Regions from separate parts of the Paenarthrobacter sp. NPDC090522 genome, predicted to be linked through region 2. Evidence: predicted binding sites of a transcription regulator. Region 2 holds the regulator's gene; the other holds the start of a gene.
What was found. The regulator HrcA, encoded in region 2, represses chaperone genes, less so after heat shock. The targets are predictions, from matches to a motif close to TTNGCACTCGNNNNNNNCGAGTGCNAA.

Region 1: the regulator HrcA is predicted to act here: its motif matches at 1,792-1,818, upstream of groES (co-chaperone GroES).

The regions. Positions count from the first base shown of each region.
Region 1 is NZ_JBIVXL010000004.1:76,367-80,833, reverse strand. It holds gene ACIQT2_RS05950 (SAM-dependent methyltransferase) at 45-1,277, opposite strand; gene ACIQT2_RS05945 (hypothetical protein) at 1,345-1,767, shown strand; gene groES (co-chaperone GroES) at 1,962-2,258, shown strand; gene groL (chaperonin GroEL) at 2,345-3,958, shown strand; gene ACIQT2_RS05930 (LuxR C-terminal-related transcriptional regulator) at 4,127-4,467, shown strand, end outside.
Region 2 is NZ_JBIVXL010000001.1:255,150-259,616, forward strand. It holds gene dnaJ (molecular chaperone DnaJ) at 1-1,093, opposite strand, end outside; gene hrcA (heat-inducible transcriptional repressor HrcA) at 1,145-2,152, opposite strand; gene ACIQT2_RS01175 (DUF3097 domain-containing protein) at 2,369-3,220, shown strand; gene ACIQT2_RS01180 (DUF4870 domain-containing protein) at 3,325-3,738, shown strand; gene hemW (radical SAM family heme chaperone HemW) at 3,751-4,467, opposite strand, start outside.

The DNA.
Region 1 (4,467 bases), on a different contig from region 2:
CAGCGATGGCGGTGGTGGTCTTGATGATGTCGGGGAGAGCAGGCCTAAACGCTGACCGGCTCCACCACCACAACCACCCGCTCCTCGCCGATCCTGGTGAGCACCAGCGTGGCTGTTTTGGCCATGCCGGCCTTCCCGGCCGTCTTCCCAGACAGCAGTTGTTTCCGGAGTTCTTCAGGCGTGACGGCGGTGCCGCGTTTCTTGATGTCCAGCACGGTGACGCCGTTTGCCTTGACCCACGCCTTGAGGGCTTTGACGTTGTAGGGCATCACCTCCAGCACGCGGTAGGCGCGGGCAAAGGGGGTGTCGTGGAGTTCGGGGGCGCAGATGTAGGCAATGTGTTCGTCCACAAGATGCCCGCCGATCCGTTCTGCGATGTCGGCCACGAGGCCCGCTCGGATCACCGCGCCGTCGGGCTCATACAGGAACCCTTCCACGGGGCCGACGGCGGCCACCGGACCGCCATCGAAATCCTCGCCGCTGGTGATTTCGGCAGCGCCCTGGGCGCCGATCACCAGCGCTGCGCGGCGAACCCCGGGGCGGGCTACGGCGTTGAACCACAGGGTCACTTCGGTGACGTCACCGCCCACGGAAACCCACTGGGCCTCACAGCCGCCCGGGACGGAATCGTGGGGCATGCCCGGACCCATTTTGACCCCCACCGCACGGCCGGATGCTGCCAGGCCCTCGACGAACGAGAGCGGGGGAGAGAATGCCTCGGGGTCCCAAATTCGCTTTGTTCCAGAGGTTGAGGTGGTCCGTCGGGCCGGATCGAGCCACACACCGTCCACCCCGGAGAGGTCCACAGACGTGGCATCGGAATGTACCACCGTGGCATGCGGGAACGGCATCAGGTTGATGGTTGCGCAGGCGGCCGTCGTCTCGTCCATCTCCACCGCGGTCACGTTGACGTCCATGGACGCCAGCGCCAGGGAATCGGCACCCAACCCGCACCCCAGATCAGCAACGTGGGAGATCCCTGCCTTCACGAAGCGCTCGGCGTGCCGGGCTGCAACATTGAGGCGGGTGGCCTGTTCCAAGCCCGCCTGGGTAAACAGCATCTGATGGGCGAACTCGCCGAACTTGGCCTCGGCCTTGGTCCGCAGGCGCGACTGCGTCAGGACGGCGGCCACAAGCTCGGGGGAGTGCCCGGCCTTGCGCAGCGAGGCGTTCAGGGCCAGCGCGTCGGCTTCCCGGTAGGGTCCCAGCGAGCCAAGCAGTTCCCATCCTTCGGTGGTGAGCAAGGGCGCGAGGTGTTCCTGGGGAGCGTTGGGCATGGCATCCAGCTTAACGTTTCGCGTCCGGGGCTGAGACCGGACCGATCAGCCCGATAGGGTTGATTTCATGGAAGACACCGCAGCTCCGCAGCCCTCCGACGCCGACAGCCCGGACGGGAACCAGCCCGTCCATCCAGGAGCCGCAGAGCATTCCGCCGGCCGGTCCCTCTCCACCTATGCCCGCCCGGCCTTGATTGCCGGCGTCGTGATCGCCGTGATCTGCGTCGGCCTTCTCATAGTGATTTTTGCGTTGGACTCCTTCAATGCCGCCGCCTATTCGGTGACGGGCAAGAGTGTCAATGACGCAACCGACGAGGCCCGCGACATCCGGGAGCTGTACAGCGGAGTCCGCGCAGGCGGGATCATCGGCTTGGTGGTTTCCGGCGTCGTCGCCGTTGCAGCCGGCATCGTTCTGTACCTCAACCGCGGGGCCTCTGCGGCGGACGGCGACGACGAGGACTTCGACCTCGATGACCTGAGGGACCAGTAAGCCGGGTTCACCCATGACGAAATGCTGGCACTCACCTTGACCGAGTGCTAACGCCTTACATAGAGTCTTGGTTAGCACTCTCCCTTGGTGGGTGCTAACCACGCCAGGCAGCTACCGGCACCGCGACGACGGTTGCACGCCTCGGCACCCTTGTTCTTTGTCCATGAATCAGCTCATGAAAAGGAGAGATCCGAGTGTCGGTCTCGATTAAGCCTCTTGAGGATCGTATTGTTGTTCGCCCGCTCGAAGCAGAGCAGACCACGGCTTCCGGCCTGGTCATTCCGGACTCCGCACAGGAGAAGCCGCAGGAAGGCGAAGTTGTTGCAATCGGCCCCGGCCGCTTCGATGACAATGGCAACCGCGTACCGGTGGACGTAGCCGTTGGCGACGTCGTTATCTACTCCAAGTACGGTGGAACCGAAGTCAAGACCGGTGGCAGCGAGTACCTCGTTCTGTCCGCCCGCGACGTCCTCGCGATCGTCGTCAAGTAACTTCCTGGAACCCCGCACCGCAGGCATCGTTGGAATATCCTCCAGCCGCCAGTGGTGCGGGTTTTCCGTTCTGAAAGGACACAACCATGGCAAAGCAGCTTGCGTTTAACGACGCTGCCCGCCGGTCGCTTGAGGCCGGTATCGACAAGCTCGCCAACACCGTCAAGGTGACCCTCGGCCCCCGCGGCCGCAACGTGGTGCTGGACAAGAAGTGGGGCGCCCCCACCATCACCAACGACGGCGTGACCATCGCCCGCGAAGTTGAGCTGGACGACCCCTACGAGAACCTTGGCGCACAGCTGGCCAAGGAAGTCGCCACCAAGACCAACGATGTTGCCGGTGACGGCACCACCACGGCAACTGTGCTCGCCCAGGCCCTGGTCAAGGAAGGCCTGCGCAACGTCGCAGCCGGCGCCGCTCCGGGCGAGATCAAGCGCGGCATCGAGGTTTCCGTGGAAGCCATCGCCGCCCGCCTGCTGGAGAACGCCCGCGAAGTCGAAGGCACGCAGGTTGCCAACGTCGCAGCGATCTCCGCACAGAGCGACGAGGTTGGCGAACTGCTGGCCGAGGCTTTCGGCAAGGTGGGCAAGGATGGTGTCATCACCATTGAAGAGTCCTCCACCACGCAGACCGAACTGGTCCTCACCGAGGGCATGCAGTTCGACAAGGGCTACCTTTCCCCGTACTTCGTCACCGACGCAGAGCGCCAGGAAGCCGTCCTCGAAGACGCGCTGATCCTGATCAACCAGGGAAAGATCTCCTCGCTGCAGGACTTCCTGCCGCTGCTGGAGAAGGCCCTCCAGGCTTCCAAGCCGCTCTTCATCATCGCCGAAGACATCGAAGGCGAAGCCCTCTCCACCCTGATCGTCAACCGTATCCGCGGCACGCTCAACGTTGTGGCCGTCAAGGCTCCGGGCTTCGGCGACCGCCGCAAGGCCATGCTCCAGGACATCGCCACCCTCACCGGTGCACAGGTCGTGTCTCCGGACCTCGGCCTGAGCCTGGACACCGTTGGCCTTGAGGTCCTGGGTACGGCACGCCGTATCACGGTCACCAAGGACAACACCACCATCGTGGACGGTGCCGGTACCGAGCAGGACGTAGCCGACCGCGTTGCACAGCTCCGCGCTGAGCTCACCCGCACGGATTCCGACTGGGACCGCGAGAAGCTGCAGGAACGCCTGGCCAAGCTGGCCGGCGGCATCGGCGTGATCAAGGTTGGCGCAGCCACCGAGGTTGAGCTCAAGGAAAAGAAGCACCGCATTGAGGACGCTGTCTCCTCCACGCGTGCCGCCCTTGAAGAAGGCATCGTTTCCGGCGGTGGTTCCGCCCTCATCCACGCCCTCAAGGCGCTGCACGAGGCTCCCGCCGTCAAGGCTCTCGAGGGTGACGCAGCTGCCGCTGTCGGCATCGTCCGCCGCGCCCTGACGCAGCCGTTGCGCTGGATCGCCCAGAACGCCGGCTTCGACGGATACGTGGTGGTTTCCAAGGTCTCCGACCTGGACGCCAACCACGGTTTCAATGCCAAGTCCGGTGAATACGAGGACCTGATCGCCGCCGGCGTGATCGACCCCGTCAAGGTCACCCGCTCCGCTCTCCGCAACGCCGCTTCGATCGCTGCCCTGGTTCTCACCACCGAGACCCTGGTTGCCGAGAAGCCGGCAGAGGAAGAAGACGCACACGCAGGCCACCAGCACTAAGCTGCCTGCTCCTGGAAACCCCGGTCACGCCTGCGTGGCCGGGGTTTCTTTGTGCCTTCTGGGGGGTTCGGGATGGCTATTGTCCGCGTACGACGGCGGGCGGTAACCTGACGCTGGAAGTGGCGGTTGCGTACGCCAACCGTGCCGCTTCCACCGGAGAAGTGAAATATGACAGCACCTGTCACTGCCCTGGACCTGGGTCGCTCGGCTTTCACGGAACGCCGCTGGAGCGACGCTTTGGAGTGCCTCGTCCGCGCCGATTCGGAGGGCGGGCTGCCGCCCCAGGACATGGAGCTCCTCGCCTCGGTTGCCATGTTGCTGGGGCTTAACGGTGACGGGGTGGAGTACCTCAGCCGGGCGCACGACGAGCATCTGACCGTGGGGGATCCGGACAGCGCTGCACGCTGCGCCGCATGGCTGGTGATGTTCCTGATGGACATGGGCGAATACGCGCGGGGAAGCGGGTGGCTGGCCAAGGCCAAGCGCCTGGTGGAGGGACTTGGACATCC
Region 2 (4,467 bases):
TGCCGCCACTGGCTACGAGCTTGCCTTCCGTGAACTGCTCACCGCGCAACTTCGCAAGCTGCCTCAGCAGGTCTTCCTGCGCGGCATCCAGCTTGACCGGCGTCTCGACGTGCAAGTGCACCTTGAGGTCTCCGCGGCCGTAGCCACGAAGATGGGTGACCCCCAAACCGCGGAGGGTAATGATTTCACCCGACTGCGTGCCCGCCTTGACGTCGATTTCCTGGGCGCCATCGAAGGTCTCCAGGGTCAGTTCCGTTCCCAGCGCGGCAGCAGTCATCGGCACGCTCAGTGTTGCGTGGAGGTCGTCGCCTTCGCGGATGTACGTGGAATCGCTGTTGACGCGGATCTCAACGTAGAGGTCGCCGGCAGGGCCTCCGGCAGGGCCTGCCTCACCCTGGCCGGACAGCTGGATGCGCGTTCCCGTTGCCACGCCCGCCGGCACCTTGATGGTCAGCGAGCGGCGGCTGCGGATGCGGCCCTGGCCGCTGCATTCGTTGCAGGGGTCCTTGATGATGGTGCCGAAGCCTTCGCAGGAGCCACACGGGGCCGTGGTCATGACTTGGCCGAGGATGGAGCGGACTGCCCGCTGGACCTGGCCGCTGCCACCACAGATGTCGCAGCGTTCAGGGTGCGTTCCGGGACGGCAGCAGCTGCCATCACAGGTGGGGCAGACAACCGCGGTGTCGACTTCAAGCTTCTTGTTGACGCCGAAGACCGCGTCCTTGAGGTCGATGCGGACGCTGATGAGGGCATCCTGGCCGCGCCGGACGCGTGAGGCAGGACCTGCGTGTCCGGCGCCGCCACCGCCAAAGAAGGTATCGAAGATGTCCTGGAAGGCAAAGCCCTGCCCGGAGTAGCCGCCACCGAAACCGTTGTCGGTTCCGTTCTCGTTGCCGGTGGCGTCGTACACGCGGCGTTTCTGCGGGTCGGACAGCACTTCGTAAGCGTGCGTCACGGCCTTGAACTGCTCAGCGACATCCTCGCCCGGGTTTACGTCCGGGTGCAGTTTTCGCGCCAACTTGCGGTACGCCTTTTTGATCTCTTCTCCGGTGGCTTCCGGGGAGACTCCCAAAACGTCATAGTGGCTGCTCAAAGTCAGTATCTCTTCCTTGTTGTCCTGCGGTTCTTACGTTGGTGGCCGGCGTCAGCCGCCGAGAATACGGGAAAGGTAGCGGGCCACGGCCCGCACGGCGGCCATGGTGGTGGGATAGTCCATCCGGGTGGGCCCCAGGATGCCTACCTTGGCGCCGGAGCCGTAACCCGTGGCGACCACCGAGGCCTCGGACAGCCCGTCATAGGGGTTCTCTCGACCGATGCTGACGGTGACCCCGCGCGGATCATCACCCATGTCAGACAACAACCGAAGCATCACTACTTGTTCCTCGAGGGCCTCAAGTACAGGGCCGATGCTCAGGGGGAAGTCCACGTTGGAGCGGGCCAGGTTTGCTGTTCCCGCCATCAGGATCCGCTCTTCGCGACTGGTATCGCTGAGGGATTGGAGTCCGGAGGCCAGGACCTGCGCCACCCCACGGACTTCCGGCCTGCACAAGGCCACGACGGAGGGCAGCACCTGCGGCAACAGCTCCAAAGGAGTGCCGGCAATGCTGCCCAGGAACCTCGCACGCAGGGCCAGCAACGACTCGTTGCTGACCTCGGTTCCGGCATCGATGACTTTTTGTCCCACGCTGCCGGTGTCCGCGATCAGGACCACCAGCACCTGCTTGGGTGCCAGCAGCACGAACTCCACATGCCGGACCAAGGCCCGCTTGGAGTGCGGGTATTGCACCACCGCTACCTGGTTGGTCAACTGCGACAGGAGCCTGACTGTCCGCTCCAGGATGTCGTCAAGATCGTCGGGGCCTTCAAGCAAGGAATGGATGGCCCGGCGCTCGGCGGCCGAGAGCGGCTTCACTTGGGAAATCCGGTCCACGAACAACCTGTAGCCCTTGTCCGTGGGAATGCGGCCCGCGCTGGTGTGCGGAGCGGCAATGAGGCCTTCCTCTTCCAGGACGGCCATGTCATTCCTGATGGTGGCACTGGAAACGCCCAGATGGTGCCTCTCCACCAGTGCCTTGGAGCCGACAGGTTCCCGTGAGTGCACGTAATCCTCGACGATGGCACGCAACACTTCCAGCTTGCGCGGCTCACTCATGTGCAACACCTCCTGTCGACGCTCCGAATGCGGGCTGCCCGGCATGGGATGGACCCGGGCTGACCCTTGCTTTTAGCACTCAACATGCCTAAGTGCTAACAAGTCTAGTATGGGCCACCCCGTTGCTAGCATTGAAAACGCCCGCGGATGACGTCCGGGGAGCCGGCTCCACCCGGTACCGGCCCATCAAACCCAGCGCGAAGAGGTATGAAGTCCTTGGCTTTCGACACATGGGGTCCGCAGGACCTTTCCGCACCCGTCAAACAGCAGCTTCCGGACGTGCCTGTCCAGCGCGGGATGGTCCTGGAAGACGTCCAATCCGGGTGGGTGGGCGAGGTCGTCCGGGTAGAGAAGTCCGGCGGAATGCACATCGTGTCGCTTGAGGACCGCCGGGGCAAGACGCGGTCCTTCCAACTGGGGTTCGGCTTCCTCCTGGAGGGCCAGGCCATTCGTCTGCTCCCCCCGGCCGCCAGGCAACCGGCCGGCGCTGTCCAGCCCGGCCGGACGGCGTCGGGCTCTGTCAAAGTCCAGGGCCAACGCGCACAAGTGGCAAAAGCCAGCCGGATCTGGGTGGAAGGCAAGCACGACGCCGAACTCGTGGAAAAGGTCTGGGGTGACGACCTCCGGGTGGAAGGCATCGTCGTGGAGCCGCTCCATGGCGTGGACGACCTCCGGTCCGCCATCGCCGCCTTCGGACCCGGTCCGCAACGCAAGCTCGGAATCCTGGTGGACCACTTGGTGGCCGGTTCGAAGGAGTCACGCATTGCGGCCGAGGCCATGCAGGTACCGGGAGCCAAGGGAAACGTGTTGATCGTGGGACACCCCTACGTCGATGTATGGCAGGCGATCCGCCCCAAGGTACTGGGCATCGAACAGTGGCCTGACGTGCCTCGCGGCACGGATTGGAAGACGGGAATCCTGAGGGCTTTCGGCTGGCCGCACGAAACGGCGGAGGACATCGGGCTCGGCTGGCAGCGCTTGCTCGGTGCCGTGCGGACGTATGCGGACCTGGAAGCGTCCCTTCTGGGGCGCGTGGAGGAAGTCATCGACTTCCTGACCGCCCCCTGAGCAGGGACACCTGCCCGTTTCAGGGGCGGATGGTCCCTGCAGGGAGTCCGGACCCAGTATTCTGGGACAGCAACACCGCATTTTTACAGCAAAGGGAAGACACCGTGGCAGAGAACGCTCCAGAAGAACAGGGCAGGGCCGCAGGCCAGCCCCAGTACCATGGCGCACCTGCGAATGCACTGCCCCTTACGGCAAGCGAAGACCGGCAGTGGGCCACGTTGGCGCACTTCGGTGGAATCCTCGGCTGCCTTCCGTCCTTGCTCATCTACTTGATCTTCCGCGAGCGTGGACCGTTCACGGCGCAGGAGTCCAAGGAAGCCCTGAACTTCACGCTTCCGCCCACCATCGCGGCCGTGTTGGCGAACATCCTGGTCCTGCTGCCGGTTGTGGGCAACATCTTCGCGGTCATCGCGACAGCCATCTGGGTGGCCCTGACGTGCTTCTCCGTTTCCGCGGGCATCCGCGTCAACCACGGCCAACCCCACCGCTACCGCTTCAACCTGCGCTGGATCAAATAGCGCCGCGGGCGGTCAGTCCGGCAGGATCCTGCGCACCACTGCGTCCGCCAACAAACGGCCCTTGAGGGTCAGCACCAAGCGGCCTTTGAAGGCGGCAGCGGGATCCACCAGGCCATCGGCAATCAGCCCGGCCATGGCATGCCTGCCCACTTTGTCCAAGGCATCCACGTCCAATCCCGAGCCAAGGCGCGCCTCAAGCATGATGCGCTCCACTTCCCGCGTACCGGCGTCGAGGGTTTCCCTGCCCGCAGCAGGCGACGTTGCCGCCGCCAGCCGTGAAGCGTAGGCAGTGGGGTGCTTGACGTTCCACCACCGGACACCGCCAACATGGGAATGGGCTCCCGGGCCGATCCCCCACCAGTCGTCGCCCCGCCAATAGGCGAGGTTGTGGCGGCACGCCTGCTCGGGAGTCCTGGCCCAGTTGCTGACCTCGTACCAGGTGAGGCCTGCCGCTGAAATCAGCTGGTCGGCGAGCTCGTACTTTGCTGCGTGGTCGTCGTCGTCGATTCCCGGCACTTCCCCACGCCGGATCTGGGCAGCCAGTTTGGTGCCATCCTCGACGATCAGCGCGTACGCACTGATGTGGTCAGGATCGTAGGACAGGGCGGTTTCCAAGGACAGCCGCCAGTCGTCCATGGACTCACCCGGGGTGCCGTAGATCAGGTCGAGGCTTACCGCCAGGCCCGCGTCGCGTGCCCATTGAACAACCAGCGGGACCCTGCTGGGGGT